2 regions of the Pontibacillus sp. HN14 genome follow, and region 2 is predicted to be linked to the other one. Evidence: riboswitches for the same ligand, from Rfam matches in the RefSeq annotation. Region 2 holds a riboswitch; the other holds the start of a gene.
The links. Region 2 has a riboswitch for glycine ahead of gcvT (glycine cleavage system aminomethyltransferase GcvT). Riboswitches for the same ligand answer to the same signal wherever they lie in the genome.
Positions count from the first base shown of each region.

Region 1: linked by a shared signal. The riboswitch ahead of LQ226_RS00180 (ACT domain-containing protein) and the one ahead of gcvT (glycine cleavage system aminomethyltransferase GcvT) in region 2 are both predicted to bind glycine.

Region 1 covers NZ_JAJOLR010000001.1:36,001-51,448, reverse strand. Annotated here, with positions in the region: gene hpaB (4-hydroxyphenylacetate 3-monooxygenase, oxygenase component) at 1-404, opposite strand, end outside; gene hpaE (5-carboxymethyl-2-hydroxymuconate semialdehyde dehydrogenase) at 417-1,910, opposite strand; gene hpaI (2,4-dihydroxyhept-2-ene-1,7-dioic acid aldolase) at 1,989-2,912, opposite strand; gene LQ226_RS00205 (LysR family transcriptional regulator) at 3,060-3,956, shown strand; gene LQ226_RS00200 (fumarylacetoacetate hydrolase family protein) at 4,032-4,808, shown strand; gene LQ226_RS00195 (fumarylacetoacetate hydrolase family protein) at 4,805-5,563, shown strand; gene LQ226_RS00190 (5-carboxymethyl-2-hydroxymuconate Delta-isomerase) at 5,579-5,956, shown strand; gene LQ226_RS00185 (PFL family protein) at 6,747-8,108, opposite strand; gene LQ226_RS00180 (ACT domain-containing protein) at 8,121-8,396, opposite strand; glycine riboswitch at 8,492-8,568, opposite strand; gene LQ226_RS00175 (TrkH family potassium uptake protein) at 8,665-9,969, opposite strand; gene LQ226_RS00170 (SDR family NAD(P)-dependent oxidoreductase) at 10,293-11,045, opposite strand; gene glpT (glycerol-3-phosphate transporter) at 11,296-12,660, opposite strand; gene LQ226_RS00160 (glycoside hydrolase family 13 protein) at 13,181-14,884, opposite strand; gene LQ226_RS00155 (carbohydrate ABC transporter permease) at 14,903-15,448, opposite strand, start outside.
Region 2 covers NZ_JAJOLR010000001.1:1,397,562-1,413,009, forward strand. Annotated here, with positions in the region: gene LQ226_RS07230 (vitamin B12-dependent ribonucleotide reductase) at 1-2,282, opposite strand, end outside; gene LQ226_RS07235 (hypothetical protein) at 2,456-2,638, opposite strand; gene LQ226_RS07240 (rhodanese-like domain-containing protein) at 2,929-3,309, shown strand; gene gcvPB (aminomethyl-transferring glycine dehydrogenase subunit GcvPB) at 3,400-4,851, opposite strand; gene gcvPA (aminomethyl-transferring glycine dehydrogenase subunit GcvPA) at 4,844-6,190, opposite strand; gene gcvT (glycine cleavage system aminomethyltransferase GcvT) at 6,216-7,316, opposite strand; glycine riboswitch at 7,410-7,488, opposite strand; glycine riboswitch at 7,492-7,584, opposite strand; gene LQ226_RS07260 (DEAD/DEAH box helicase) at 7,734-9,404, shown strand; gene LQ226_RS07265 (YqhG family protein) at 9,382-10,236, shown strand; gene LQ226_RS07270 (YqzE family protein) at 10,318-10,500, opposite strand; gene LQ226_RS07275 (shikimate kinase) at 10,551-11,045, opposite strand; gene LQ226_RS07280 (hypothetical protein) at 11,060-11,266, opposite strand; gene LQ226_RS07285 (YolD-like family protein) at 11,397-11,741, opposite strand; gene LQ226_RS07290 (hypothetical protein) at 11,743-11,955, opposite strand; gene comGA (competence type IV pilus ATPase ComGA) at 12,186-13,178, shown strand; gene comGB (competence type IV pilus assembly protein ComGB) at 13,156-14,223, shown strand; gene comGC (competence type IV pilus major pilin ComGC) at 14,239-14,544, shown strand; gene comGD (competence type IV pilus minor pilin ComGD) at 14,537-14,977, shown strand; gene LQ226_RS07315 (hypothetical protein) at 14,961-15,299, shown strand; gene LQ226_RS07320 (competence type IV pilus minor pilin ComGF) at 15,376-15,448, shown strand, end outside.

The DNA of each region.
Region 1 (15,448 bases), 1.4 Mb from region 2:
TAATAGTTACGGGCATTCTCCGCAAACATCGGATCCGCTTCAGCGAATAAGTCTGAAGCTGTCCCCATTGCCATCACTTCCGCATTCAAGTAATCTGGTGAGCGTCCCATCATGCCACCTGTCGCTTTGGCCCATTCTGTGATCGCTTCACGGCGTTTAATCAGATCCTCAATCGTTTCAGGACGCATGAACGTCATGCCGACCTTATCTCCTGAGGTTGGAGAGGTGTACAGCATTTTATCTGCTTTTTCGTGCTGAAGGTCGTACAAGCCCGCCATCGATTTGACGACGTTTTTGAAAGAAGGATGGGTCGTTGGATCCTCGACCCGTTCCCCTCCGATATAGATATTGTTCTTCGCTTTTTTAATTCGTTCCATATACTGATCGCCTGTTTTAGCTGGCATCGTATCTCCCCCTTATTTCTTTTTCCCAAACTGCGGAATATGATGGTCTCCAAGTGCTACGTGAATGACTTGTTGCTCTGTATAAAATTCAAACGCATAATAGCCACCTTCACGACCAATTCCACTATGCTTCGAACCGCCAAACGGTGTGCGCAGGTCGCGGACGTTTTGTGAATTCACCCAAAGCATGCCAGCATCGACTGCCTGGGCGACGCGGTGTCCTCGCTTAATGTCTTTTGTCCACACATAACCAGCTAGGCCGTAGCGGATATCGTTGGCTTTTTCAATGACTTCTTCTTCGTCCTTAAACGGAATAACCGTCATGACAGGACCGAATATTTCTTCCTGGGCAATCCTCATTTTATTATCTGCTCCTAATAGGAGCGTTGGTGCTACGTAGTTGCCGCTCTTGTAACTTTCAGGAACGGTTCCGCTGTAGACGTCACAGCCTTCTTCTTTCGCGATATCAAGGTAACTTAAGACCCTGTTGTAGTGCGTCTTATGAGCCAGTGGACCGATCTGGGTTCCCTCATCAAGAGGATCGCCGACGATAATGTTGTCGACTCGTTCTTTCAGAGCTGCGACGAACTTATCATAGATCGCTTCATGGATAAAAAGTCGTGAGTTCGCAGTACAACGCTCTCCATTAAAGGAGAAAATGCCCCACGTACATGCATCTAAGGCTCGGTCAAAATCGGCATCATCAAAAACAATAATTGGCGACTTCCCGCCAAGCTCCATGGAAAAGCGCTTAAGCGTATCGGCGCCGTTTCGCATAATTTCAGATCCTGTCGTCGTTTCCCCTGTAAAAGAAATAAGTTGCACATCCGGGTGAGCGACGAGTGACGCGCCTGCTGTTTCCCCGAATCCGTGCACAACATTGAACACGCCATCTGGCAGTCCAGCCTGGTCAATGATCTCCGCTAATCGGTTTGCCGTAAGCGGTGACCACTCAGCAGGTTTTAAGATGACGGTGTTCCCTGTCGCGAGTGCCGGAGCAATCTTCCACGTTTCAAGCATGAACGGCGCATTCCAGGGCGTAATGAGCCCGGCGACACCGACTGGCTTGTGAATGGTATAGTTCAAGAATTCATCGTCAACGGGATACGCATCTCCCACAAGGCGAGCGGATACCATTTCAGCATAAAACCGGAAGTTCTGAGCAGCACGAGCAACCATCTTCTTCGTCTGGCTGATCGGAAGCCCTGTATCATAAGACTCAAGCGGGGCAATCTCATGAATATGCTCATCAATCAAGTCGGCAATCTTGTAAATGTAGGCCAGACGCTCTTTCACTTTCATCTGACCCCATTCCCCTTTAAACGCCGCCTTCGCAGCTCTTACCGCTTCATCGATATCGGCCGTATCCCCTTCTGCCACCTGGTTGATCGTTTCGTTTGTAAAGGGATTCAAATTCTCAAATGCTTTCCCACTCGTCGCCTCAACGAACGAACCATTGATATATAACTTCACATCCTGAACGTTTTCCAGGATGTCTTTTACCATTTCTGTTTTGTCCTGCAACTGATTACTCAACGTTTAGACCTCCTTTTTGTAAACGCTTTCTTAACCTAGTAAAAATTTTTACTTTAACCCAATTCCATCAGCGATCTCGACATAGTCAGCCAATACGGAACGAATCTCATCCTGAAGGGTTCCTGTTGGCAGGTCCATCGGCAGACGAAGATCAGGATTGATTTTGCCCATCATTCCAAGTGCTGCTTTCAGTGGAGCCGGGTTCGTATCTTTAAAGAGAACATCATTTAACGGCATCAGATCATAGTGAAGATCCTGCGCTCGTTTCACATCCCCTTCTACCCACGCATCATAGATTTCAGCGACTTTATCCGGTACAACATTCGCCGTCGCGCTAATATGGCCAGCTCCCCCTATCGCAAGCATCGGGTAGCAAAGCAGTTCAATACCTGAATACAGAAGGAAATCACGACCGCAGTTCAGTAAAACACGGTTAATATGCTCAAAGTCTTTATTTGATTCTTTCACTCCGATAATGTTCTCACAGTCACGGCTAAGCTTCGCAAGGGTTTCAACATGCAAGTTCGTCGCCGTACGTCCAGGAATGTTGTACACGATAATCGGAATATCCACAGCGTCTGCAACCGTCTTAAAATGTTTATAAAGCGCATGCTGAGAAGGCTTATTGTAATAAGGAACAATAACGAGCGCGGCATCCGCTCCAATCTCTTGAGCTTTCTTCGTCAGATACATCGTCTCCTGGTGATTCGTTGATCCTGTCCCGGGCACAAATGGCACTCGCCCGTTAATGGCTGTATGTGCTTCTTTCATCACATCTACTCGTTCTTCCACCGTCAATGAACTCGGCTCCCCTGTCGTTCCCGTAACCGAAATTCCGTGCGTCCCACTTGCAATATGCCAGTGAATGAGCTTCCTGAATGCTTCAAAATCAATTGAATGATCTTTCTTAAAAGGAGTGACAATCGGCGCGATTGACCCTCTTAGTCGCTGTTTCGCTTCTTGAATATTCATGAAAAAACTCCTCTCTTGCTCCGAAAAAGATTTATATTTTTCTGAAATATTTGTCATTTTAACGATAGCATGTGCTACGATAGATTTAAAATATCTAAAAAGTCTAACTTTCATAGGGAAAAAATATAGCGAATAGGAGTTGGAACGATGGACATTCGTCAGCTGCGCTACTTTTATGTCATCGCCCAGGAACGACAGATTACCCGTGCGGCCAAACGTCTTCATATTGCTCAGCCTCCACTGAGCCAGCAGTTAAAACAATTGGAAGCTGAGCTTGAAGTGAGTCTTGTCGAGCGAAACGGCCGAACCCTTGAACTAACAGAGGCTGGACGCGTGCTGTATCAACGAGCCGAAAAAATTCTCCACGAAATGGACGACCTTGTCACAGAAGTGAAAGAAACCGGTGAAGGCATTCGAGGAACCCTTTCACTCGGATCTGTGAAATCATGTTTCTCCTACCTCCCGCCAAGATTAAAAACCTTCCGTGACGAACACCCCAAGCTCCGTTACAAGCTCCAGGAAGGAGACACATCATTCTTATCTGACAGTTTACGAAACCGGGAAATTGAGCTTGCCATCGTTCGGCTTCCTGTCGATAGTGAGGATTTCTCTATTCTTCACCTGCCTCCTGAACCTTACGTCCTGGTCGTTCCAGAGAGCTGGTCCCACTTTGCACCTGGAGTGGAAAGTGTCTCGATGGGCGCTTTAGAAGAGCTCCCCCTCCTTTTGCTACATAGGTTGAGTGGAATTGGCCAATACGAGATCATATTAGAAGAATGCCGGCACCACGGATTCGAGGCAGACGTAATCTGCGAATGCCCCGATGTCACGATGCTCCTTTCCCTCGTATCTTCAGGGGTTGGAGCAACCATCGTGCCGGAAGCTTCGCTGAAAGATCGATACGATCCCGGCATCCGCGTGATCGGCATTCATGATGCGACCATTCAGGCAGAACCAGCGATTGTATGGATGAAAGATCGGTTCCTATCTGTCGCTGCCAGAAAGTTTATTGAACAATTTGAACCGGTAAAAAATCTTCAGTAGAAAAGATTTGAATTTTTAGAATCTTTATGTTTATGATAGACGTGATTCGAATCTGGTTTAGAGGAGGAAATCCTGATGAAGAAAGCAATGGTTCAGTTAAGCGGTGTTCCGCAGGCTAAAGAAATGATGGTTGACCCTGCAAAAGGAACGCTCTCTGACGGAGAGGAAGCCCTGCGTTTAGACTTCCCTCTATCTGGAAATGTGTACGGGACAGCGATGAACTACAAAGGGAATCTAGATGAGTTTGGCCTATCCCTCCACGAAGATCCATACAAAAAACCACCAGAAGCACCGGTCTTATATATGAAGCCTCGTAATACATTTACAGGCCCAGAAACAAACATCGCCATACCAGATGGTGAAACAGAAGTCGAAATTGGAGCGAGCCTTGCGATTGTGTTCGGCCGTACCACGAGTAAAGTACAAGAGAAAAATGCACTCGATTATGTAAGCGGATACACAATTGTAAACGATATTTCGATTCCACACGAAAGCATTCATCGCCCTGCTATAAAAGAGAAATCAAGAGATGGCTTCTGTGCAGCAGGCCCCTGGATTGTATCGAAAGATGACGTCATAAACCCAGATGACCTCGGCATTCGGATTTATGTAAACGGCGCCCTACGTCAGGAACACTCTACATCTGAATTGGTCCGCCCTGTCGGTAAATTGATTGCGGACGTGTCCTCCTTTATGACTTTCTCTAAAGGGGATGTATTACTAGTCGGCCTTCCACCCGGCGCCCCTCGCGTTCAATCCGGGGATGAGGTGCGCATTCAAATTGATGAGATCGGCGCACTGACGAATCATTTTGTTTCTGAGCATTCGTATGTAAAGGAGGGCAATCGATGAAGAAAGCACGTGTAAGCTATAAAGGAAATGTATGTGAGGCAGTCGTAGAAGGCGATCAACTCGTTTTAGAAACCGGTCAAACAGCACAAGAGTCAGAAGTGGTCTGGCTCCCACCAGTTGATGCCGGAACGATCTTCGCCCTTGGCCTAAATTTCGCCGATCACGCGTCAGAACTCGCTTTTAACGCCCCAGACGAACCACTTGTTTTCTTAAAAGGACCCAATACACTCGTCGGTCACCAAGGGGAAACCCCTCGCCCGACTGACGTGACCCACATGCACTACGAGTGTGAACTGGCTGTCGTCATCGGACGGCAAGGGAAGCATATTACGAAAGAAGAAGCGTACGATTATGTCGCTGGCTATACCATCGCAAACGACTACGCCTTCCGCGATTATTTGGAAAATTACTATCGTCCTAACTTCCGGGTCAAAAACCGGGACAACTGTACGCCAATCGGGCCATGGATCGTCGACCGAGATGATATCGGTGACCCTATGAACCTCGCCCTTCGCACGTATGTGAATGGAGAGCTCGAGCAAGTCGGCAGCACAAAAGATATGATCTTCTCCGTCCCTTATTTAATTGAGTATTTAAGCAGCTTCATGACCTTAAATGAAGGAGACATCATTCTAACAGGCACGCCTAAAGGCCCGACGAAGGTCAATGTTGGCGATAAAGTCGTCACTGAAATTGAAGGCATCGGACGCTTAACCAATACGATTATCGAAGAGCATCCTGCTCCCGTATCCTAAAGGAGGAATGACCCATTGCCTCATATCATAGTGGAATACACCGATAACTTAGCCGATCTAAACTTCCGTTCCTTGCTGAAATCACTAAATCACGTCCTCGTAGAAAGCGACCATTTCCCAACGGGCGGGATCCGCTCAAGAGCTGTGAAGCTAACCGACTATGTGGTCGCCGACGGAACGGAAGATGACGCCTTCGTCCATATTGAGCTAAAAGTAGGCGCCGGACGAAGTGAAGAAGTATTGAAAGCAACGAGCGAGTCCCTATTTGAAGCCGCCAAAACCTTCTTGGACGACTGCTTCAAAGACCGCTACCTCGCTCTTTCCTTAGAAGTGACCGAGTTTCGCTTCCCTACTCAGAAAAAGAACAATATTCATAACCGGTATACAGGCTGAGTGCATCAGCCTGTTTTTTTGTGGGTTTGGAAGTTGGGGTTGTGGGCGGTTTTAGTGTGGTGGAGTGGGTGGGCTTGAGCCAGTTTTCGCTAGCTTGAGCCGCTACCTCGGACTCGAGCCGCTTTTCGCCAGCTTGAGTCGGGTCGTTCGCTTCTCGTGTCGCTTTTCTTGTACTCGAGTCAGTTCGTTCTTTACTTGAGCTTATTTTTTTGATGAGTGAGTCAATTTTCTCTTTTCTTGAGCCAGTTGAGACCTCTCTTGAGTCGATTTTTCTCTACTTGAGCCGCTACCCCGGACTCGAGCCTCTTTTCGCCAGCTTGAGCCGCTACGTCCGCTTCTTGTGTCGCTTTTCTTGTACTCGAGTCAGTTCGTTCTTTTCTTGAGCTTATTTTTTTGATGCTTGAGTCGGTTTTCTCTTTTCTTGAGCCAGTTGAGGCCTCTCTTGAGTCGCTTTTTCTCTACTTGAGCCGCTACCCCGGACTCGAGCCTCTTTTCGAAAGCTTGAGCCGCTACGTCCGCTTCTCGTGTCGCTTTTCTTGTACTCGAGTCAGCTCGCTCTTTTCTTGAGCTTATTTTTTTGATGCTTGAGTCGGTTTTCTCTTTTCTTGAGCCAGCAGGGGCCTCACTTGAGTAGCTTTCTCTCTACTTGAGCCTCGGCCCCCGGACCTCGAGCCTCTTATCGCCAGCTTGAGCCGCTACCCTGCTCTCGAGCCGCTACCCCGCCACTCGAGCCACCCCCCACTCAAACAAAAAAAACTGCCCAAACCAAGTCTGGGCAGTCCACAAAAATCTAGTTTATCAACGACTGAAGAGGAGCAGGAATGCGACCGCCGCGATTCACGAAGCCTTCGCTGCTGTATGGATTAACGCCCATAACAGGAGCGCGGCCTAGTAATCCGCCGAATTCGACCATTTCGCCTTCTTCTTTTCCTGGTACCGGAATGACACGTACGGCTGTTGTTTTCTTATTAATCATGCCGATTGCTGCTTCGTCGGCGATGATGCCGGATAACGTTGCAGGGGAAGCGTCACCAGTAAGTGCGATCATATCAAGGCCTACGGAGCAGACGCATGTCATCGCTTCAAGTTTTGATAGGGAAAGGGATCCTTCCATTACTCCTTCGATCATCCCTTCGTCTTCACTAACCGGGATGAAGGCTCCGCTTAATCCACCTACATAAGAGCTTGCCATGGCGCCACCTTTTTTCACGGCGTCGTTCATAAGAGCAAGGGCTGCGATTGTTCCGTGGGTTCCGACGCGTTCGACACCGATTTCTTCTAGAATGCGAGCAACACTGTCGTTCAGCGCGTTCGTAGGAGCAAGGGATAGGTCGAGAATGCCGAATGGAACGCCGATTCGTTCGGCTACTTGGCGACCAACGAGTTCACCGGCACGAGTAATTTTGAAGACAGTATTCTTAATGACTTCTGATACTTCACCAAGATCCGCTTCCGGGTAACGTTTCAGCGCACTCAGTACAACTCCAGGTCCACTTACGCCAACGTTTAAGACTGCTTCGCCTTCCCCAGTTCCGTGGAAAGCGCCGGCCATAAACGGATTGTCCTCAACTGGGTTACTGAACACAACAAGTTTCGCGCAGGCAATTCCGTTTTGATCCTTCGTGCGTTCTGCTGCTTCACTAATCACGTGGCCCATTTGTTTTACAACGTCCATATTGATGCCAGTTCGAGTCGTCGCAACGGATACGGAACCACAAACGCGTTCTGTGACGCTTAACGCTTCAGGAAGAGAATCGATTAGCGTTTGGTCGCCTTTTGTGACCCCTTTATGAGTGAGAGCGGAATAGCCTCCGATGAAATCAACGCCGAGGTCTTTGGCTGCCTGGTCTAAGGTTTTTGCAACTTCTACGGCTTCAGAAACGGTTGCTTTCCCAAGGATTTCTGAAACGGGTGTGATTGAGATTCGTTTGTTAATAATCGGTACGCCGTATTCTTTTTCGACTTGTTCTGCGACGGTTGTTAAGTCTTTTGCGTATGTCGTAATTTTGTTGTAGACATTTTCTTTTAGCTTCTCAATATCTGAGTCAGCACAGTCACGGAGACTGATTCCGATTGTAACGGTGCGGATATCAAGATTCTCCATTTGGACCATGCGGATGGTTTCTGTTATTTCATTAAATGCAATATTCACGGGGAGACCTCCTTAAATGCGGTGCATAGACTGGAAGACTTCTTCTAGCTGCAGACTAATTTGCACGCCTAAGTTCTCGCCAGTTTCTTGTAGTACTTTTCGGATCGCATCTAAATCATGCGCTTCTTTCACATCGATAATCATGATCATCGTGAAGTATTCTTCAACGATCGTTTGGCTGATATCAAGCACGTTCAATTTATATTCTGCGAGCACGTTTGTCACGTTCGCGATAATTCCGACCTGGTCTTTTCCGATGACGCTTACTACTGCTTTACGTTTTTCCATGATGATCCACCTCTACCTATATTTTCTGTGAACAAAAAAAGAGATCAGCTCTCGCCGATCTCAGACAAACGTACCCATACATGTATTCTGTATGTAAGTTCGTTCCTGTCCGGTTGCCTGAGATCATGAACCCTTCGGCGCCGCTTTACGCGATCTCTCCAGGATTGGCTCCAGTTATAGTGTTACCCATAACCTTCACGGCCACTATTCTTTTGAATAAATGTAATGGTACCAATATGCGTATCGTTGGTCAAGGACTATGTTTCTCTCACCCTGTTAACACGTCTTCTTTTGGATATTTTACCCGGTCCGTACGGTGCCTCGCGAAAGCAAAAGCGAACGTAAGCGGCCCTAATTTCCCTATAAGCATCGTGAGGATGATGGTTACCTTGCCAATAGTCGTCAGGCTGCCCGTTAGACCCATCGATAACCCTACGGTCCCAAAGGCCGAGACGCCTTCAAACACGATGTCCAAAAACGGTGCGTCTTCTGTTAAATTTAAAATAAAAATCGCAACAAGAACGACAACCACACTTCCCATCGCAAGGGACAGAGCTCGTAAAATTAACGGATAAGGAAGACTGCGTTTAAACGTAACCACTTCCTCGCGCTGCTTATAAAACGTGAACGTAGCGAGCACGATTAAGAGGGCTGTTGTAAGCTTGATCCCCCCGGCCGTTGACGCACTTCCTCCTCCTATAAACATAAGGATAATCATATAAAAGAGGGAGGCGTGTTCCATTGAACCGATATCAAGCGTGTTAAACCCAGCTGTTCTTGGCGTCACCGCTTGGAAATACGATGCTTGGATCTGATCCGGAGTCGACATAGATGCGAGCGTGTTTGGGTTGTTGTACTCCAGCACAAAGATCATGAAAAAGCTGATCACGTTAATCCCAATGGTCCCAAGAATCATAAGCTTTGAATGAAGGGAGAGCTGGCTGAAGTCTTTGCTTTTCCACATGTCAAACACAACCGTAAACCCAATCCCACCGATGATAAATAAAATCGTGATAACAAGGTTCACAACCGGGTCTCCGACGTAGCCAGATAAACTATCGGACCAGATTGAGAAGCCTGCATTGTTAAAAGCCGAGATCGCATGAAAGACACTCGCATAAAGCGCTCTTCCCCAGCCTAAATCCGCCCCCCATTCAAGAGTCAAGAAGACAACTGCCATCGCCTCAACGACCAAACTAAAAATTAGCAACCTCTTCGCAAGAGCAATGACTCCCCCAAGCGTATTCTGATTCAGGGCTTGTTTAATTAACAAACGCTCCCGGATGCCAATCTTTCTCCCAAGAGCGAGATAGATAAATACAGCAAATGTCATAATCCCGAGCCCGCCAAGCTGGATTAAAGCCATAATGACGATTTCTCCGAAGGTTGTAAAAGCTGTTCCTGTATCGACCACCACAAGCCCCGTAACCGTCATGGCAGACGTTGAAGTAAATAGAGCATCGACAAAGGAGATCCCCTCCGTAGTTGAGATCGGTAATAAAAGAATAAATGTACCAACTAAAATAAGTGCAAGAAACGTACTAATCAAAATCTGGGGTGGATTCCACTCCATCTGCTTGTCTCTCTTTTTCACCCTAACCCTCCCCCTTCAGGCAACACTTCCAAATAATCTCTATATACTACCCTATTTAACTCCTCCTCACCCCAAAAAGCAACCCTTATTTTAAGACTTCTCATTAGCGCACTAAAGGACTAATGCGTGCCAGACACCCGGTGCTGCGTTAAAGCACTGACGCGTGTCTGACACGCTTCACTGCTCTAACGCAATGGTGTGTGTCTGACACGCTTCACTTCACTAAAGCAAAGAAGCAGAAAAAACGTGAGCGCTTTTACTTTGCGCTCACGTTTCTTATCATATGCATCGTTTGGAAACAATTAGGATTTCGTACTTGTAAAGCCACCGTCGATGCGAATAACGTCTCCGTTAATATATTGAGCTTTAGACGTTAATAAGAAGGCTACGGTTTCAGCGACTTCTTCTGGTGTGCCTAAGCGTTTTTGTGGAATGCCGTTTTCTGCACTTTCTTTCATGTTTGGATTGTTTTCAAAGAACTCTTTAACCATTGGAGTTTCTGTTGGGCCTGGAGCAATCGCGTTCACGCGTAGTCCGTCTTTTGCATATTCAGCTACAAGACTCTTCGTTAACCCGACCATAGCATGTTTTGTTGCGGAATAAGTCACTACGGAATCTTGACCGATTACACCTGCACTTGAAGATGTATTCACAATCGCGCCTCCGCCATTTTTGACCATCACTTCAGCCACATAACGTACGCCATATAAGGCGCCCATTAAGTTGATTCCTACTATCTTTTCGATTTCACTTACTTCTGTATCAAGGAAATAGCCGCCACTGCCTGAAATTCCAGCGTTATTGAAGAAATAATCGATTGTACCAAAATGATTAACCGTCTCATCTACATAGTTTTTCACTTCATCAGGTTTTGAGACATCCGCTTTGATGAAGATCGCATCAACACCTGCTTCTTTTAATTGCTTAACGGTTTCATTTCCGCCTTCTTCATCAATATCTACAACAGAAATATTCACGTTATCTTCTGCAAGGCGCAACGCTGTAGAGCGGCCTAACCCACTACCAGCACCTGTAATAACTGCAACTTTACTCATCTCAAAAACCTCCTTAAGTAGTATCACACCATTACAATTTCCCAAAATGCTTCACACTATAAACCTGGAAACATCCCCCATCCTTTGACGCTGTAAAGAGCAGACGCGTGTCAGACACCCTTTATCGCTCTAAAGCACTACTACGTGCCTGACACCCTTTCACACTCTAAAGCACGACCAGGTGTCTGGCACGCTCCATCGCTCTAAAGCAAAAAAGCAAGCACCTCATAAGGGTGCTTGCTTGATTTTTTTAATGATGTTTTACAACTTCTTGGCCTTTTACGTTCCATGTGAAGGCGAAGAGGATGACGGCTAGTACACAGGAGCCTGTTAGAAGCATGAATCCTGCATCCCAGCTTGCGAATTGTACAATGTAACCAAGTAAAGCATTTGCCATAACAGCACCACCAAGGTAACCGAATAATCCAGTCAGGCCAGCTGCTGTTCCTGCAGCTTTTTTCGGTACATAGTCTAGTGCTTGTAATCCAATTAGCATAACCGGTCCATAGATCAGGAAGCCGATTGCAATTAGCGCTGCATTATCAATCATTGGATTTCCGGCTGGATTTAACCAGTACACAACAACTGCGACAAGAACACCTAGCATAAACACCACGCCTGCTGGTCCGCGGCGCCCTTTAAATACTTTGTCCGATATATACCCACAGAGTAATGTTCCTGGGATTCCCGCCCATTCATAAAGGAAATAAGCCAAACTTGATTCTTCCATATTAAATCCTTTTTCTTCACTTAAGTATGTTGGCGCCCAGTCCAGCACACCATAACGTACGAAGTAGACGAAGACGTTCGCAATCGCAATCGTCCAAACCCATTTATTGTTCAAAACGTACTTAAATAAAATCTCTTTCGTCGTCAGTTCTGTTTCGAATGTCTTCTTCGATTTAGAAGGATAGTCATTACGGTATTCCTCAATTGGAGGCAACCCGACAGATTGCGGAGTATCTCGCATAAGAAGAAAAGCGACCAATGCCACAACAATAGCAACGAGGGCTGGTAAGATGAAGATCCCTTCATATCCAGCAAAACTTGCCCCAAAATAGGTGGTTACAATCGACACACCCGCAATCGCAAGAGGAGCCATTAAGCCTCCACCTACATTGTGTGCTACGTTCCATATGGCAGTTTTCCCTCCACGTTCACTAACACTGAACCAGTGAACAAGCGTACGCCCGGACGGTGGCCAGCCCATACCTTGCACCCACCCATTTAAGAATAGCATGACAAACATAATAGCTATAGACGAGGTGAAAAATGGGATAAAACCTATACTCAAATTAATAATCGCGGATAAGATCAAACCGGTAGCTAAGAAATACCTGGCGTTACTCCTATCCGAGACGGTCCCCATCACAAACTTACTTATTCCGTACGCAATCGAGATCGCAGAAAGAGCCAACCCAAGCTCTCCCTTTGAAAATCCTTCTTCTGTTAAATAAGGAATTGCCAATGAGAAGTTCTTGCGAATTAAATAGTAACCCGCATAACCTATGAAAATTCCTAAGAAAACCTGAAGCCTGAGCTTCTTATATTCAGCATCTACTTGTTCATCTGGTAATCTCTCTTTAGCAGAAGCTGGTTTGAAAAAATCAAACATGAAAACCCTCCTAATTTATTAGCTTGTTGGTTTCATAGAATCTCTATGAACCTTCTAACCGTCCCACCAAGTTAAATCCATGGAACGTTTAGATCCTCCTTTCTAATAAATTTCATCCAAGGTGAAAACAAAAAAGCCCACACTCCTCCAGAACTTTATCATCCGATAAAGCCCCAAAATAGTGTGAGTCTCCGTGTTCTCCGTTCAAAGTATTAACTTGTATGGCACAAGTTTACCCTCCTTTGAAAACGCTGTCAACAAAATATTGAAAATATTTCCCTATATTTCATCCTAATCCGACATTTTCCTACATTTGCTTTCTCCCTATAAAGCAATGACGCGTGTCAAACACCCTTTACTGCTTTAATAAACTACCAGGTGTCAGACACCCTTCATCGCTCTAAAGCACTACTACGTGCCTGACACCCTTTCACACTCTAAAGCGCGACCAGGTGTCTGGCACGCTCCATCGCTCTAAATCAAAAAAGCAAGCACCTCATCAGGGTGCTTGCTTTTTGGGTTATTGTTGGTGGTAGACAACCGCTTCGTAGGGGCGGAGTTTCATACCGTCTTTCGATGCGTCTGGGGCATCGTTGTAGTTGTGGATCATGACAAGGGCTTCTTCAAAGTTTACGTCTTCTGGCCACGGACGCTCGATTGTTTCGCCTGTCCAGTTGGTTACAACGACTAGCTTTTGCCCTTCATGTTCACGCTTATACGCATACACTTCTTCATCTTCAGGCCAAATAAGGGTGTGATCCCCATTTACGATGACCTCATGTTGTTTCCGAAGAGCAATCAGCTTCTTATAGTAATGAAAGATCGAATCAGGGTTCTCTCGCTCTTTCTCAACATTGATCTGATCGTAATTCGGATTCACTTTCAGCCATGGAGTACCTGAAGTGAAGCCTGCATTCTCAGATGAATCCCACTGCATCGGCGTACGGGCGTTGTCACGGCCTTTTTCATGAATCGCTTTTAGAATTTTATCTGGATCATGGCCTTTCTCAACAACCATATCCTGCCAAAGATTTCGGATCTCAACATCCTCATAATCGTCAATCGACGGGAAGTGCACGTTCGTCATCCCGATCTCCTGACCCTGGTAAACGTAAGGTGTGCCCTGCATCATATGGAGCCAGGTTGCAAGCATCTTCGCGCTCACGTCATGATACTCCCCGTCATCACCGAAGCGAGAAACGGAACGTGGCTGGTCATGGTTTTCAAGATAAAGAGAGTTCCATCCCTTATTAAAGAGCTCCACCTGCCAGGTCGACATAATCTCTTTTAGTTCTGTTAATTTCCAATCCTTCTCTTCCCATTTCCCCATTTGACCACCAGGCTGGGCGTCGACATCCATGTGCTGGAACTGGAATAACATCGACAACACGCCTGAATCTTCATTCGTAAACTGTTTGCCTTCCTCAGGCGTAACAAATCCGGTCTCCCCAACCGTTAAGATATCGTAATGGTCAAGCACTTCTTCTTTCATCTCCTGCATAAATTCCATGAAGCGAGGGCCGTTGGCGAAGTAATCGCTGCCCCACTGGAACTCGTCATCAGGTTTTGTCACAGGGGCATCCGGGAGTCCTTCTACTTTTGAAATTAAGTTGATCACGTCCATGCGGAAGCCGTCTACACCACGGTCTAGCCACCAGCGCATCATATCGTACACTTTATGACGGACTTCGGGGTTCTCCCAGTTTAAGTCGGGCTGCTTTTTCGTAAATAAATGAAGAAAGTACTCACCCGTCGGCTCATGGTATTCCCATGCTGAACCGCTGAAGAAAGAAAGCCAGTTGTTCGGCTCCTTCCCGTCTTCATTTGGCGGGCGCCAGATGTAAAAGTCTCGATACGGATTGTCTTTTGACTTCTTCGCTTCTTGGAACCACGGATGCTCATCAGACGTGTGATTGACAACCAGGTCCATAACAAGTTTTAACCCTTTCTCATGCATTGTCGAAATTAAGCGATCCCACGTCTCTAAATCACCGAACTCTGTCATGATGTCCTGATAATCACTAATATCATAGCCATTATCATCATTTGGGGACTTGTAGATCGGAGAGAGCCAGATGACGTCAATTCCAAGCTCAACAAGGTAATCGAGCTTTTCGATAATGCCTTCTAGATCACCGATGCCATCACCGTTACTGTCATTGAAGCTTCTCGGATAAATTTGATAGACGACCGAGTTTTTCCACCATTGTGTTGATTGTCCCATGTTCTAAATCCCCCTCATTTATTCTTTTACAGCACCTGAAGTCAGACCAGAAACAATGCGGCGTTGGAATACGAGCACCATTATAACGAGTGGAACAGTTACAATAACCGTTGCCGCTGTTACTTCTCCCCAAGGAATCGTGTACTGACCCTGGAACATTCCAATTCCGACCGGAACCGTCTTGTGACTTTCCGCTGTATTAATCGTTAAAGCAAATAGAAACTCATTCCACGCTGCAATAAACACCAGGATCGCTGTTGTAAAAATCCCTGGTACAGCCAGTGGCAAAATGATTCTGAAATACGTCTGCATCATAGAAGCTCCGTCCATCTTGGCGGACTCTTCTAAATCGAACGGGATCTTACGGAAAAACGTAACGAGCAACCAGATCGATAAAGGTAATGCAAAGGTGGTATATGGAATAATTAACCCGAGGTAACTATTCGTTAAACCCAAGTTCTTCATAAAAATATAAATCGGCGAAATCGTAGCAATCTGCGGGAACATCGACACCGATAGCACAAGACCTAAGATGACCGTTTTACCCGGAAATTCAAGACGGGC
Region 2 (15,448 bases):
GCTCCACCGCGATATAGACGTTGATATACTTGCTCAACCTGCTCGACAGCGTATCCCTTAGGAGCGTTAACGGTTTTAGAAATCGAGCTATCGACCCAGCGCTGAATGACACACTGTACGTCAGCATGCGCTTCTGGCTCAAGTTCCATTGCTGTTACGAACCAATCTGGTAAATTGTTTGGATCTTGTTCTGGGTGCTGACGAAGGTACTCTTCTAAGATTTCCGCTTTCACTTCAATAAACTTACCAAGGCGTCCACTTCGGAAGTAAGAGAAGGAGAAGTATGGCTCAAGTCCAGTTGAAACCCCGACCATTGTACCCGTAGAGCCTGTTGGGGCTACGGTTAACAGGTGAGAGTTACGAATGCCGTACTCTAAAATACCCTGGCGAATATCTTCAGGCATACCTTGCATGTATCCTGTATTAATGAACTTCATGCGAAGCTCTTTCGTTTCTTCTTCAGTTTGTCCTTCTAAGAACGGGAAGCTTCCTTTTTCTTTCGCAAGCTCAATAGAAGTACGGTAAGCTGTAGTAGCGATCGTTTCAAAGATCTCATCCACTAACTTGTTCCCCTCTTCAGAGCCGTAGGCCGTTTCTGTATAGATTAATAAGTCGTGCAGACCCATTACACCTAGACCAATACGACGCTCACCTAGTGCTTGTTTCTTATTCTCTTCTAAGAAGTACGGAGTAGCATCAATTACGTTGTCTTGCATACGTACCCCTGTTTGAACCGTCTTTCTTAACTTCTCAAAGTCGACAGCTTTTGCTTCTTTATCTGCCACAGAAGCAAGGTTAACAGCTGCAAGGTTACAGACAGAATATGGTGCAAGAGGTTGTTCACCACATGGATTCGTCGCTACTACCTTGTGTCCATAACTTGTTGCATTGGTCTTGTCATTGGCGTTATCAATAAAGAAAATGCCTGGTTCTGCGGAATAGGTTGCGCAGATATTGATTAAATTCCATAGGTCCTTCGCTTTCATACGGCGGTATGTGCGAACTTTATACCCTTTATCTGCCCATTCACGAACGTCACCAGATTCGTGCCATTCTTCATTGTAAGCTTTCATTTCTTCTTCTGTATAACTCTCCACATCTGGGAAGCGGAGCTCGTACATCTCATCGTTCTCAACAGCGTCCATGAAATCATTTGTTAAACATACAGAGATATTAGCACCTGTCAGGAATTCTGAGTTGTGCACATCATAATTACCACCAAGTTCTAACTTCTCTTCTGCATCTGCAATAGCAGCATCTGTAAAGCCGCCTTTTCCTTCGACGTTTGTAAAGTTAACAATGCTTTGATACATGTCACGTTCTGTTGCTGATAGAGGGGTGAATTTCAATTTCGCTTTTGCTTGTTGCTTGATGACTTCATCGTCTACATTCTCGATTAAGAAACGCAGGATTCGTGGATTCTGCATTTTCGAGATGATGAACTCGACGATATCAGGGTGCCAATCTGCTAACATTATCATTTGAGCACCACGTCTTGAGCCACCCTGCTCAACAAGGTGAGTCAGTTTCGCAATGTCATCCAACCAGGAAACAGAGCCTGAGGACTTTCCGTTTACCCCTCTTGCAAGAGCGTTACGAGGACGTAGTGTTGAACCGTTCGTTCCAACACCGCCTCCGCGGCTCATAATCTCCATAACCTGTTTGCGGTGATCGGAGATGCCTTCACGAGAATCCTGAATAAATGGCATTACGTAACAGTTGAAGTACGTTACATCCGTTTCAGATCCTGCCCCGTAGAGAACACGTCCTGCCGGAATGAAGTTTAGATTAGAAAGCTCATTATAAAACTGTTCAAATGATTCTTGTCGTTTGGCTTCCTCTGTTTCCACAGCAGCTAGGCCAGTTGCATTACGCTTTGCAATCTGTTCATAGAAGACTTCAAGAGGCTTATCAATAACATCTAGCTTACGTGTTATGATCCCACTCTCGACTTCTTCTGGTTTCTCAAGGACACTTTGGAACTCAGGCTCTACTTTAATTTCTGCTTTAGCTTCTTGCCAATCGATCGATACAATGTAGCCAAGACCCCGAGCCGGAAATTTTGGATCATCCTTAACGGTTAATACAACAAAGTCACCTTTTGATAATGTAACTTTCTCAGTATCTTTAAAGGCATATCGGTCTAACATGACCAAACGGGACACACCAGAATGGGTAATGTTCATATCCTCTGTCACCGGATGGACCTGAGAGAATAAACCGATATCTTTATTTAGTTGTTCTATGTTGATTTGATTCATTGTTTCTTTTGCGGTTTGCATGAGCATACCTCTCCTCTACCATAAAAAAGTGTCGGTTGAACTCGACATAATCTAGATGATAACTCTTAAAAGCCCGTCGTTCAACTAATACATATAAGATACCACAAAATAGACTCCCGAAACAATATATAGTGTTCGACAACGAACTGAAACACCCATATATTGTGTTTTGATCATTCTATTAAAACTTTGTCAATCGCAAAATTCGCTAAAATCTGAAGCAAATAAAAGAATGACCAAGATAAAAGATGAATTTCTGGATACAACGTATTTTTTTGAAGATTGCTCTCCCCACCTTCTTTACTCCCCTCTATACCAAGGAATAAACTTCCAAAACTTTTTATTCCTCTTTTCATTCTGAAGATTCTACAAAAATTGCTACAATCTCCACCCACCTTTCCTCCTCGATCCCCTCTATTTTTCACAAAAAATAAAAGCGTATGATATAAAACCGTGAATGTTGAAAGAACTCTTAAAACTCCACTCTTCCTGGTTGGCGCTGCCTAGCCAAAGACTTGACATCCACGTTATACTGTCAGTGTAGAAATTTTGCTCAAGGGAATTCCCCTTGTCGAAAAAAACTTTGAATCTTATTTAAAAGCGCTCTATAATAGAGAAAGAAGATAGAACTATAGGGGGAAGATTAATGACCGGATTATGGATACTATTAGGCTTACTTGTTGTCATTATCGGCTATGGCGTCATTAAATATATGGCCCAGCGTCGTTATTTGAAAACACTATCCGCTGAAGAATTCAGACAAGGATACCGTAAGGCACAACTTATTGATGTACGTGAACCAAACGAATTTAAATCAGGCCACATTTTAGGGGCTCGCAATATACCCGTAACTCAATTGAAGCAACGTTTACAAGAAGTTCGCCCTGACAAACCCGTTTATTTATACTGCCAGAACGGCTCACGTGCCGCACGTGCCGCTTCTCTTCTTCATAAGAAGGGCTATAGTGATCTTAACCAGCTAGAAGGCGGCTTTAAGAAATGGGACGGTAAGGTCAAATCTAGTTAAGTAAAAATCTAAAGCGCCCGGCTAGCACCGTTTGGACTGGACGTATATAAAAAAGACTCCTCAAACTTGAGGAGTCTTTTCTTTGTCCCGTTACTTCATATAACGCAGAACAGGTTTACGAGCAGCCGTTGTTTCATCCATTCGTCCTACAATTGTGGTATGTGGTGCTTCTTGGACAATTTCAGGATTGTCTTCTGCTTCTTTATGAATTTGTCTCATGGCTTCGATAAATTCATCGAGCGTTTCCTTAGATTCTGTCTCAGTTGGCTCAACCATCATTGCTTCTTCTACATTTAGCGGGAAGTAGATGGTAGGTGGGTGGTAGCCAAAGTCAAGAAGTCGTTTGGCCATATCAAGTGTTCTTACACCGAGCTTTTTCTGACGTTTCCCTGATAGTACGAATTCATGTTTACAATGCTGAGAGAACGGCAGGTCAAAGTCTTTCTCAAGTTCTCTCATCATATAGTTTGCATTTAACACCGCATATTCACTTACTTGTTTCAGACCTTTGGCTCCCATTGTACGGATGTAGGTGTAAGCACGCACATTGATCCCAAAGTTCCCGAAGTAAGGTTTCACGCGTCCAATTGAATCGGGACGGTTATCATCAAATACATAACGCTCCTGTACTTTTGTAACAATCGGTTTCGGTAAGTAAGGCGCAAGATCGCTTTTTACACCTACCGGACCTGAACCAGGGCCGCCTCCACCGTGAGGACCAGTAAATGTTTTGTGTAAGTTCAAGTGAACAACGTCAAATCCCATGTCTCCAGGGCGAGCATATCCGAGTATGGCATTTAAGTTTGCTCCGTCATAATACAATTTGCCGCCGGCTTCGTGAATGATCTCAGCCATCTCTATGATCTCTTCTTCAAACAGACCAAGCGTATTCGGGTTTGTAAGCATAAGGGCCGCCGTGTTTTCATCAACGACGCGTTTTAGATCCTCTAAATCCACCAGGCCTCGTTCGTTGGATTTTACCGTGATTGCTTCAAAGCCAGCTACCGTTGCGGACGCAGGGTTGGTTCCGTGGGCTGAGTCAGGAACGATTACCTTCGTACGGTTGTAGTCCCCATTTGCCTCATGATAAGCACGAATCATCATGAGTCCCGTCCACTCCCCGTGAGCTCCTGCGGCAGGTTGAAGTGTCACTTGATCCATACCGGTAATCGCCTCAAGAGAAGTCTGAAGGTCGTACATTAAGCCGAGTGCACCTTGGACCGATTCTGGCGCCTGCAGAGGATGAATGTGGCTAAAGCCTGGCATCCGCGCAACGTCTTCATTCATTTTAGGATTGTACTTCATCGTACAAGACCCTAATGGATAAAATCCGGAGTCTACTCCGTGGTTTCGCTTGGAGAGAGCAGTGTAGTGACGCATAATCTGCAACTCACTTACTTCCGGGAGATCAGGCTGAGCGTCGCGTACGTACGGAACATCAACCCCAAGGTCCACCTCTGGTACATCTAACTCCGGTAAACTATACCCTACACGTCCTTCTTGGCTGTGTTCAAAGATAAGCGGAAAATCTTCGTTACGCATATACATCCCCCAATTCCTGCACAAATCGATCAATCTCATCCTTTGTGCGCATTTCAGTCACCGCCACTAGCATGTGGCCTCCTAATTCCGGGAAGATCCTTTCAAGATCAAGACCACCAATCATTCCCTTATCCTGCAGCTTTTCATTTAATGTAGTTACGGACCCTTGAACTTGGAGTACAAATTCATTAAAGAAAGCATTGGAATACAAGACCTGGAATCCGGCCTCCTCGAACGCTTTCTTTGCATAGCGAGCCTTCTGCATATTTTGGTAGGCCATTTCCTTCGTGCCTTTTTTACCGAGGGCACTAAGAGCAACAGATGTACCTAATGCATTAAGAGCTTGATTGGAACAAATATTCGATGTTGCTTTATCTCTTCTGATATGTTGTTCACGAGCTTGCAATGTTAATACAAACCCTCTTCGCCCCTCTTCATCTTTCGTTTGGCCCACGAGGCGACCTGGAACTTTCCGCATTAACTTCTTCGTCGTAGCGAAATAACCACAGTGAGGCCCGCCGAACTGGGCAGGGATTCCAAACACTTGCGTATCCCCTACAACAATATCCGCACCAAATTCCCCTGGAGGTGTCAGATACCCAAGAGCAAGAGGATTACTCGAGACTACGAACATAGCCTTTGAATCCTTTAAAATCTCCTGAACGTCTTCAAGAGGCTCAATTTGACCAAAGAAATTTGGATACTGGATGACTACCCCAGCTGTTTCTTCATCTAGTTCATCCCTTAACATCGCTAGGTTTGTCAGACCGTCTCTTGTTTCAATCTCGACCACTTCAATGTTTTGTCCCGTAGCGTAGGAATGAATGACCTCTAAAGAATGAGGGTGTACCGCTTTAGATACGAGCACTTTCTTCTTTCTTGTCTGCCCTGCACTTAGGGTGACCGCTTCCGCAAGCGCCGTACCCCCATCATACATGGACGAGTTAGATACTTCCATTCCCGTTAATTCAGAGATCATCGTCTGAAATTCGAAAATGGCTTGCAGTTCTCCCTGGGAGATTTCCGGCTGATACGGGGTATAAGCTGTATAGAACTCTGAGCGAGAAAGTACATGATCTACAATAGAAGGAATGTAATGATCATAGACACCTGCACCTAAGAACGACGTGTACTCTTTCGTATTCACATTTTCCCCTGCTAGTTTGGAAAGCTCTTTTATTAACGCAGGCTCACTTGCAGCTGGCTTAATGTTTAAGTCTCCTTCAAATCGCACTTTTTCAGGAATATCATTAAATAATGCATCTGTTGACTCAACGCCAATGGCCTCTAACATGGAACGCTTATCTTGATCTGTCATTGGTAAATACCGAAATGTCATCGTAAAACCTCCCTCTCCCTTATGCTTACCTTTTATAAAATGGCGTTGGAATAACCTTTGCCTTTAAGAATCGTTTACGCACCTGAACAAGTAGTTCAGTGCCAGGCTCTGTATAGTTTAATGGAACGACCGCAAGGCCAATATTCTTCTCAAGTGTTGGAGATTGAGTACCGGTTGTAACAAATCCAACTTCCTCGCCCCCGTCAAACACTTTATACCCATGACGAGGGATGCCTTTGTCGATCATCTCTAAGCCAATTAGTTTCCGGTCTGTACCCTCTTCTTTTTGTTTTTTCAGGGTCGCTTTCCCGATAAAGTCACCGTCTTTATCGACTTTAACAGCAAATCCAAGTCCCGCTTCAATTGGCGTAATATCCGCGCTTAATTCCTGTCCGTATAAAGGAAGCTTCGCTTCAAAGCGAAGCGTATCTCTGGCGCCTAGACCAACCGGTAGTAAACCATCCTCTTTCCCTTCTTCAAGAATCGCTCTCCAAAGGGCCCCACCTGAATCTGGATGGATATAAATTTCAAATCCATCTTCCCCTGTATAACCTGTTCTTGACACGATCGCATCGTGTTCTACTCCATGAAAGGAAACATCTTGTAAGAAGCGGAAGAATTTGATTTCAGAGAGGTCTTGATCTGTTAATCGCTGCAAAATCCCTTCAGCCTTCGGGCCTTGAATCGCAAGCTGCACATACTGATCAGACACATTATGAAGGGTTGCCTCTTCTGTCAAGTTCTCCTGAAGCCAATTAAAGTCTTTCTCTGTATTGGCTGCATTCACAACGAGTAAATAGGATTGTTCTTTCAATTTATAAACAATCAAATCGTCGACTGTTCCACCGTCTTCATAACACAAAAATGTATATTGCGCTCGGTTCGGCGTGAGTTTCGTGACGTCATTTGTAAGCATCTTTTGCAAATAGGCTTCCGATTCTCTACCTTCTACCACTATTTCACCCATATGAGAGACATCAAATAAACCCGCATGCTTTCTCGTAGCGTGATGCTCTTCTTTAATCGATGAAAATTGAACCGGTAAATCCCATCCACCAAAATCAACGGTCTTCGCTCCCCAATCCCCATAATGCGGATGGAGTGGCGTACGTTTTAAATCAGCCATTTCATTACCCCCTATGTACATAATCGTTCGAACTTGCGCTATTTTTCTGAAAATTAAACATAAAAAAACAGAGAAGGCACAATTCGTGTCATTCCCTGTCCATTCACCAGAAAGTTTCGCAGTTTACTTGCTGCTTTCTTCTTGGGTGGCCTTCTATAGGCACTCTCCAGAGGTGCGTCCTACAAGAGTCTTTTTGCCTGAGAGATTCACATTGCTGTTTGCTCCTTCGGCGCCGCCTGAAATCCGCGGTCTCTCCTCTTGTAATCATTCGCCATAATAATATTTTCATAAATGGTTCATACTAATTCATAAACGTTACGGAATAGTAAACACTAGTTTACAAATTCACTGTCATTATATCACACGGTTTTTACACTGTGCACAAAAATTTATTGCTTTTTAAAGGAAGGGTTATGCATGAATCCATCGATCCAGATTGACACTTCAATTGATCCAATGGTAGCAACCAATTTGCAATCAGAAGGCCCTTTTGCCTCATGGGAATTGTTTCAGATGGCTTACGAAACATCGAAACATGTCGCTACCCCTGAATTTAAAGGCCTTCAATCACCAACTTACCTGCCTCACGTCGAATTTCTCCCCCATCAGCTAAGCTGTGCAGAACAAGTCGTGGAAGAAATGAATGGGCGAGCGATTCTCGCAGACGAAGTAGGCCTTGGTAAAACCATTGAAGCCGGGTTAATTCTAAAAGAGTACATGATTCGGGGACTTGTGAAGAAAGTCCTTATTCTAGCCCCCGCATCCCTTGTGAACCAGTGGGTACAAGAGATGAATTCAAAATTTTATATCCCTGCAGCCGCTCAACGAAAATCAGCTATTTGGGACTATGATGTTGTAGTATCTTCCATTGATACAGCCAAACGAGCGCCCCATCGTGAGAAAATACTAGAAACAGAATATGATCTCATTATTATTGATGAGGCACACAAGTTAAAAAATCATAAAACAAAAAACTATGAATTCGTCAGATCTCTTAAGAAAAAATATTGTCTCCTGTTAACCGCCACACCTGTTCAGAACCATCTCGTCGACATCTTTAACCTGGTTTCCATTTTAAAACCAGGTCATTTAGGAAACTATGAAGATTTCACAAAACGCTTTGGACGAAATCGAAACCAACTCTCGAATGACGAGCACTTGAAAGAGCTCGTCAAAAAAGTAATGGTCCGCAACCGCCGAGATGAGACCGGTGTCGACTGGACGAAACGGAAAGTTGAAACGATTTACATTGATTTCACCGAAGAAGAAAAGAAAGCCTATGAGAAGCTGTCGGAAGTCACAAGCGGCGGGATGGCTTTCTCAAATATCGTTTTGTTACGAGAATTGTGCTCAAGTCGGGAAGCGTGCTTCCTTTCTATACAAAGCATGTTGAAGAATGAGGATATTCATCCTTCACGAGCAGAACAACTTCAAGAGATGATTGGCTATATTGAGAAAATGCCTCATCACGCAAAAGCACAAAAAGTGGTCGATTTAATCTCAAAGACGGATCAGAAATTCATTATCTTCACCGAATACAGAGCATCGCAATACTACCTGCAGTGGTACTTGAAGCAACATGGCATTACTTCCGTGCCATTTAGAGGTGGTTTCAAGCGAAGTAAGAAGGATTGGATGAAGCAACTCTTCCAAAATCATGCCCAAGTCTTAATCGCGACAGAGGCGGGTGGTGAAGGGATCAACCTGCAGTTTTGTAACAACATGATTAACTACGATTTACCTTGGAATCCAATGCGTCTTGAACAGCGAATTGGACGGATTCACAGGTTTGGCCAGAAAGAGGATGTGAACATTTATAACTTCGCGATCCGGGACACCATTGAAGAACATGTTCTGTCTCTTCTTTACGAGAAGATCCATCTATTCCAGAGAGTCGTCGGAAACCTCGATGCGATCTTACAGAAGCTAGAGCTTGATAACTTAGAAGATGAAATTCAGTCTATCTTTACAAACTCCGCTTCTGATGGAGAAATGAAAGTTAAGCTTAACAACTTATCATCCGTGATATCCTACGCGATGGAACAAGACCAGGAGGTGGAAATGGATGGAACAACAGGCGCTTCATAACTTCTTACACCGGTATTTCACTGCTAATGAATGCTCCATCATAGAGGATCATGATGGTGTGATGAAAGTTCAGTTAACAGAAGAACAAGATGAAGTACTCATGAATCGCCCCTTCTATTGGAATTACGTTAAACGAGTGAACGGGAAAGGAATTCCGATGCAAGTAACGTTTATCACCAATCCTAATCGCCGGGAAGACAAAGGAGAGTGGGTACATTTCGGATCTCCTCGTATTCATCAGATGTTTAAAATGTTACGAAACAAAGGGCAACTAACCAGGCAATATGAACAAGTGGAAACTATACAACAAACAAGCCTTACTCCCTGGCTGATCCTGAACGCTTCCATTCATTTCAAAGGAACGCAAAAACGTCAGGAAATTGTCTCGTTAGGCCTTCAATTAATTAACGGAACGATAATCCCTGAGTTTATGGACCGGTTAGATTCTGTTACGCTTTCCCCTACCATTCCAGATTACTGTTTCACATTGTCACCAATTATCAAGCTTCCAAGTGCTTTAAAGCGAATCGAAGCTTATATACACGGGAACGTTATGAAGCAAGACCTATCCTTTGGGGAAGAAGCTTTGCGATTATTACAAGAGGAACAGCAATTGCTTGACCATTTTTATAAGAATGATCTTTACGAAGATGAGGGAGAAGAGGAGAAGGAATCTGCTCAAAAGAAAGCAGAAACAAGAGAACGACTCGCAAGGGAACAAGATGCGCTGCAACAACGATACGAGCCAACGGTTAAAGTAGATGTTATCAACGCAGGGATTCTTTACATGACCCACTCCACATCTGCTTCCATGATTAAAGGACGCCCATAACCTCCTCTTTTATAACAAACAACATAAAAAAGTCGTATGTTCTACTAAAGGAACATACGACTTCTTATGCAATGGGGAACATTAATGCTGTTTCTTGTTAAACATAAACTTAAGAGCAAAAGGGAGCACCCCAAACCATTTTGAGCTTAAGGCTGCTTCTTGCTGTTTCTTTTGTTCTTTTCGTTTTTTTCGTTCTTCTTCGGGTAAATCCATGTACTTCACAATTTCTTGCGTCATAAATTTTACATAGTCATTTCCTGACATAGTCACTCACCTCTCATCGGGTGTATGTCAGTAGTATTACCGAAAAAGTCCTATTTTATAAGAGGTTCTACTTGATGCACGATTTCATGAATCGTGCGATCATTCGTCGTGATGGTTACGTCAGCCCATTCTTTGTAGATAGGCAGACGTTTCTCATATAAAGCCTGCCTTTTAGAATGATCCTGGTTCCAAAGGGGCCGATTAGGATCCTCTTTGAGACGCTCAATAATAGAGGCGAAATCTGTATGTAAATAAACTGTGGTACCTGATCGTTTCATAACAGAACGGTTCTCCATCGTTTCGATAATCCCACCACCTGTTGCGATTACCGCACCTTCCGTTTCTACACTTCTTAATGCCTCAGCTTCATATTCTCGGAAAGAGGATTCTCCCCCTTCAGCGAAAATCTCCGGAATCGATTTGCCGGCCCGGTCTACTATGGTCTGATCTAAATCAATGAAGGGCATTTTTAGGTGCTCAGATAGAACAATCCCAACGCTTGATTTCCCACTTCCCATAAAGCCAATTAGGTAAATGTTTACCAACTCTGTTCCTCCTTTTAGTGCATCGGCTGATCTAACGTAGCCTGAATTAACGTCATTAAACGAGGGGACACAGAGTTTGGATCCACCATTCCGTCTTTTTCTGTTTTCACTTGCATAAGGTCCTTTAAGATCTCTTGTTGAGCCTCCCCAAGGTCAACGCCACCTTGTTCTAGCGCATACTTCAACGCATATACTCGTTCATGTAATACTTCCCGGTCCATATGATCCGCTCCTTATTCTTGTTTCATTTATCTTATCACAAGAAACAAGGGTAACGACAGATTCAGCTTCGAGTGTTCAAAAATCCTCTCTGCCTAAAAAAAGATCATCACATTGATGATCTTTTTTTAATCAAACGATAAATACTTCCGTCACATCACGTAAACGAATCGTATAGGTATGTTTTGTCGATTGATCTACAACGTTCAAACGCTTATTGATTCGATCCACACTTTTGATTTTCACTTTCTTTTGGTTGTAATCAAACCCATTATGGTATTTAATCTCCACTGTGAGATGATCGTTCCAAGCCCGGTGCAACTTAAAGTCAATTTCAGCAGCCTGGTCTTCTGCCAACATTCCTCTTTCAACTCGTTCATCCTCTTTCCACACTTCCTTCAGCATTTTCACATGTTCCGGAAGCATCATAGAAGTCCACTTAATAGTCCCTCTATCTCGCAATCGGTCGTCAGCCATTTTATCCCACCTTCTTCCGGAGAGGACCAATGGAAAGGATGCTACTCCGATTAAACTTCCTCACCTTTTTCTTGTTATAGCAATAAGCCAAGATCCATTCTTCATCTACATTCATTATTCTGATTCTCCTTTGAGAAAGTTGACCTTCTTTCGATAAATAAATCATTTCAAGAATGCTCCGGGTTTCTTTCGCCTTTATAAGTAATCCTTCCATTTGTCATCCCTCCTACATTCCATTATACGAACATCTGTTCTTATTATAACCAAAACTTCATTAAAGTTAAACGCAATTTTTCAATTTCCATTAACTGTTGGTTTTTAGAATGAAAATGTTCTTTAGAAGAAGCCAATATGTCCCCTCCCCAAAAAAGTTCAAAAAAAAGAAGGATTCCCCCTATTCTTGTCGAAACCTTAATCAAACCAGTATAGGAGGTGTTTCATGGATTGAATTTTGTCACCCAGCAGTCTGAAGAGATTTTATCTAGCGCGACCAGTAAGCGTTCCTCTGATATTCACTTTTGCCCGGAAGGTGATTCGGTTCATATTTATTTCAGAATCGATGGTTATCGCACCTTTTCCTCCTCTCTCTCACGCCAGCAGTACGCGCCACTACTTTCTTACTTTAAGTTCACATCAGGTATGGACATCGGAGAAACCCTTACGCCCCAAGACGGGAAATCCCAGTATGTAAATGGCACCCATTCGTATGATCTACGCCTTTCTACTCTCCCCCTTGATGAGACAGAAAGTCTTGCCATCCGCATTCTCCCTCAAAAAGAAGACCTGCCGCTCGAGTCTCTGTTCTTATTTCCATCACAAACGACTCATCTCAGAAAATGGATCGGCCAGCAAACCGGAATTATCCTTTTCACAGGGCCAACCGGGAGCGGGAAGACGACCACCCTCTACGCATTACTTCAAACGTTACTAAAAGAACAATCCTACCAAACCATTACCCTAGAAGACCCGATTGAGCAAAAGCTCCACGATATCTTACAAGTTCAAGTCAACGAAAAAGCAGGGATGGATTACTACGCCGGATTAAAAGCCGCCCTCCGTCATGACCCGGATATTTTAATGCTCGGAGAGATTCGAGATGAAAAGACCGCTCAGTTTGCCTTCCACGCCGCTCATACAGGTCATCTTGTTCTAACGACCCTTCATGCCAGAGATGCATATGGCACGATTTATCGTCTATTAGAAATGGGGATCTCCAGAACGGACTTAGAGCAAACGTTAATTGCCATCGCCTCCCAACAGTTGCTTCCTATTGCAACCTCAAACCCTCTCAGACAAAGTCGTGCTGCCATTGTTGAAATGCTTGACGGCCCCCGGTTACAAGCTGCCTTAAATGGACATTCCCCTCACGAATCCGTTTCTTATCATTCCTTTTCTTATTTAAGGAGGAAAGCTTATGCTCTCGGATTTACTACCTAATACACGTAGATGGGTGTCAGGAGTCCGACCTTCCTCTATTAAGATGAAGATCCAGATTCGATTGTTACAACGACTATCTCACCTACTGAGCAGAGGATATTCTCTGCAGCACTCTCTCGAAATCTTATCTTTTGATTCAAGCTTGCACCCACCTATAAAACGGTTGAAACACCACCTGCTAGAAGGCGTATCTTTAGAAGACGCGTTAGAAGAACTCGGGTTTTCTAAATATGTCGTCTCCTTTTTGCACGTCGCGAAAATGGATAACAAAATTGAAGATGCTTTGATTAAAGGGAGTAACCTTCTCCTTAAACAACAAACTTACCAAAAGAAGTTCGTTACACTGATTCGCTATCCACTCGTATTATTTTTTCTCTTCATTGGGCTTATGGTTTTTACGAAGCAATTTCTCCTTCCTACTTTTTTGCAACTTTATGCTTCAATGAATTATGAATCCGCCAAGATTACACAACTGATCAAAGGGTTGAACCTCTTCACAAGCCTCTTGATTTGGCTCTTTCCTATAACTGCAGGTGCGGCCGGTATCTGGATGTGGGCTAAACACAAGCTAAGACCAACACAACTCTCCCGTCTATATGAACGTCTCCCTCTCATAAGGGACATCATTACGTTACAAACCACATTTTTGTTCACCTATCACTTCGGTTGCCTTCTTCAATCAGGGGTGTCTGTAAGAAAGAGCCTTTCTCTTTTATCCACCTCTCCCCATTTTCCGATTCTTCATTTAGAAACGAACACTCTTTATCAAGAATTAGAGAACGGAAGCTCTTTATCATCAAGCATTCGAACATGTTCATTTTTGAAAGAAGATCTGGCTACTCTGATTCACCAGAGCCAGAATGAAGGAAAGCTCTCAGATGATTTGATCGTTTATTCAGAATGGATCATCGAGGAGATTGAACAAAAAGCAAGCAAGTTTCTCTCGTTCATACAACCTGTTATGTTCCTCTTACTCGGTATTAGTATTCTGTTTATTTACTCCTCGATCATGATGCCAATTTTTGAATGGATGAAAACGATGTAGGAAAGGATGGATCTAATGAAGAACCAAAAAGGGTTTACATTAATCGAAATGCTCATTGTCCTCATGATTATCTCCACCCTGCTGCTTGTGACCATACCAAACCTCGCTTCAAATAATTCCATGGTTGAAGCCAAAGGATGCGAAGCTATGGTGAAGCTGGCTGAAACGCAGGTCCAAGCTTATAAAATTGAAAATAAAGCCATGCCAACAGATCTTGAAACTCTTGTCACAGATGGGTACCTGCAGCAATCGACTTGCCCAGGAGGAGAAACGCTTACCCTAGAGACAGACGGAACGGTTACGCCAGGAAGTAATGAATAAAAAGGATGAGGGTTTTACGTTGATTGAAATGATGATCACGCTAAGTATCTTCGGTGTGCTGTTAAGCTGCACAATTCTATTAACAGACCGATTGTTCGTCAGGGCCCAGGAAGACCTCTTTTTGAAGCAGTTTTACGAGGATGTTCTCTTTATGCAGCAAGAAACGATGACGAAGCAAAAAAGGTACGAGCTTGTCTTTTTTGAATCACAAGGGGAGTATCGGATTTTTACGGAGGGGTATACAAAAGTTCTCCTATCAAGGTCTGTTCCCTCGCGTTGGTCGATTAAGATGTGGACGCTAGAAGACCCTATTGAATTTAAGTTTGACGGACAAACGGTTCACCCAGGGAAGTTTGCTTTCAAGTCTCCCCACAGCACCTTCTTGATTACATTTCCTTTTGGGAAGGCACGTTTCTATGTTACAGAACAATAAAGGATTTCTACTATTAGATGCTTTGTACAGCCTTAGTTTACTTCTCCTCCTCACTTTAACGCTATTTCCTGTTCTGCAAATTGTATTATCTAAACAATATGAGTTAGAAACAAAGCGAAACATGGCCCTCTCCCTCCATAACGAATTAACACGGCTTAAAGACTCGTCTGCTCTCAGGGAGAAGGAGATCACTGTAAACGGAGTAAGAGGGACTATTACGTTAGAAGAGCAAGCAACTGAGTTAATGGGATGTATAGCCTGGCAAACTCCGTCAAAAGGAGGAGAGGACCATCTTTGCTTTTATATCCCTCCTAAAAGATAGTAAAGGATTCACGATTATTGAAGCTCTCTTTGCTTTACTCATTTCCCTAACCATCACACTCTTGCTCCCAACGCTTATGCAAGTACTTACTACCACTCACCAAACAAGTTTTGTGGAGGATACTAAGATGCAGCAGTTCTTCTTGTTTA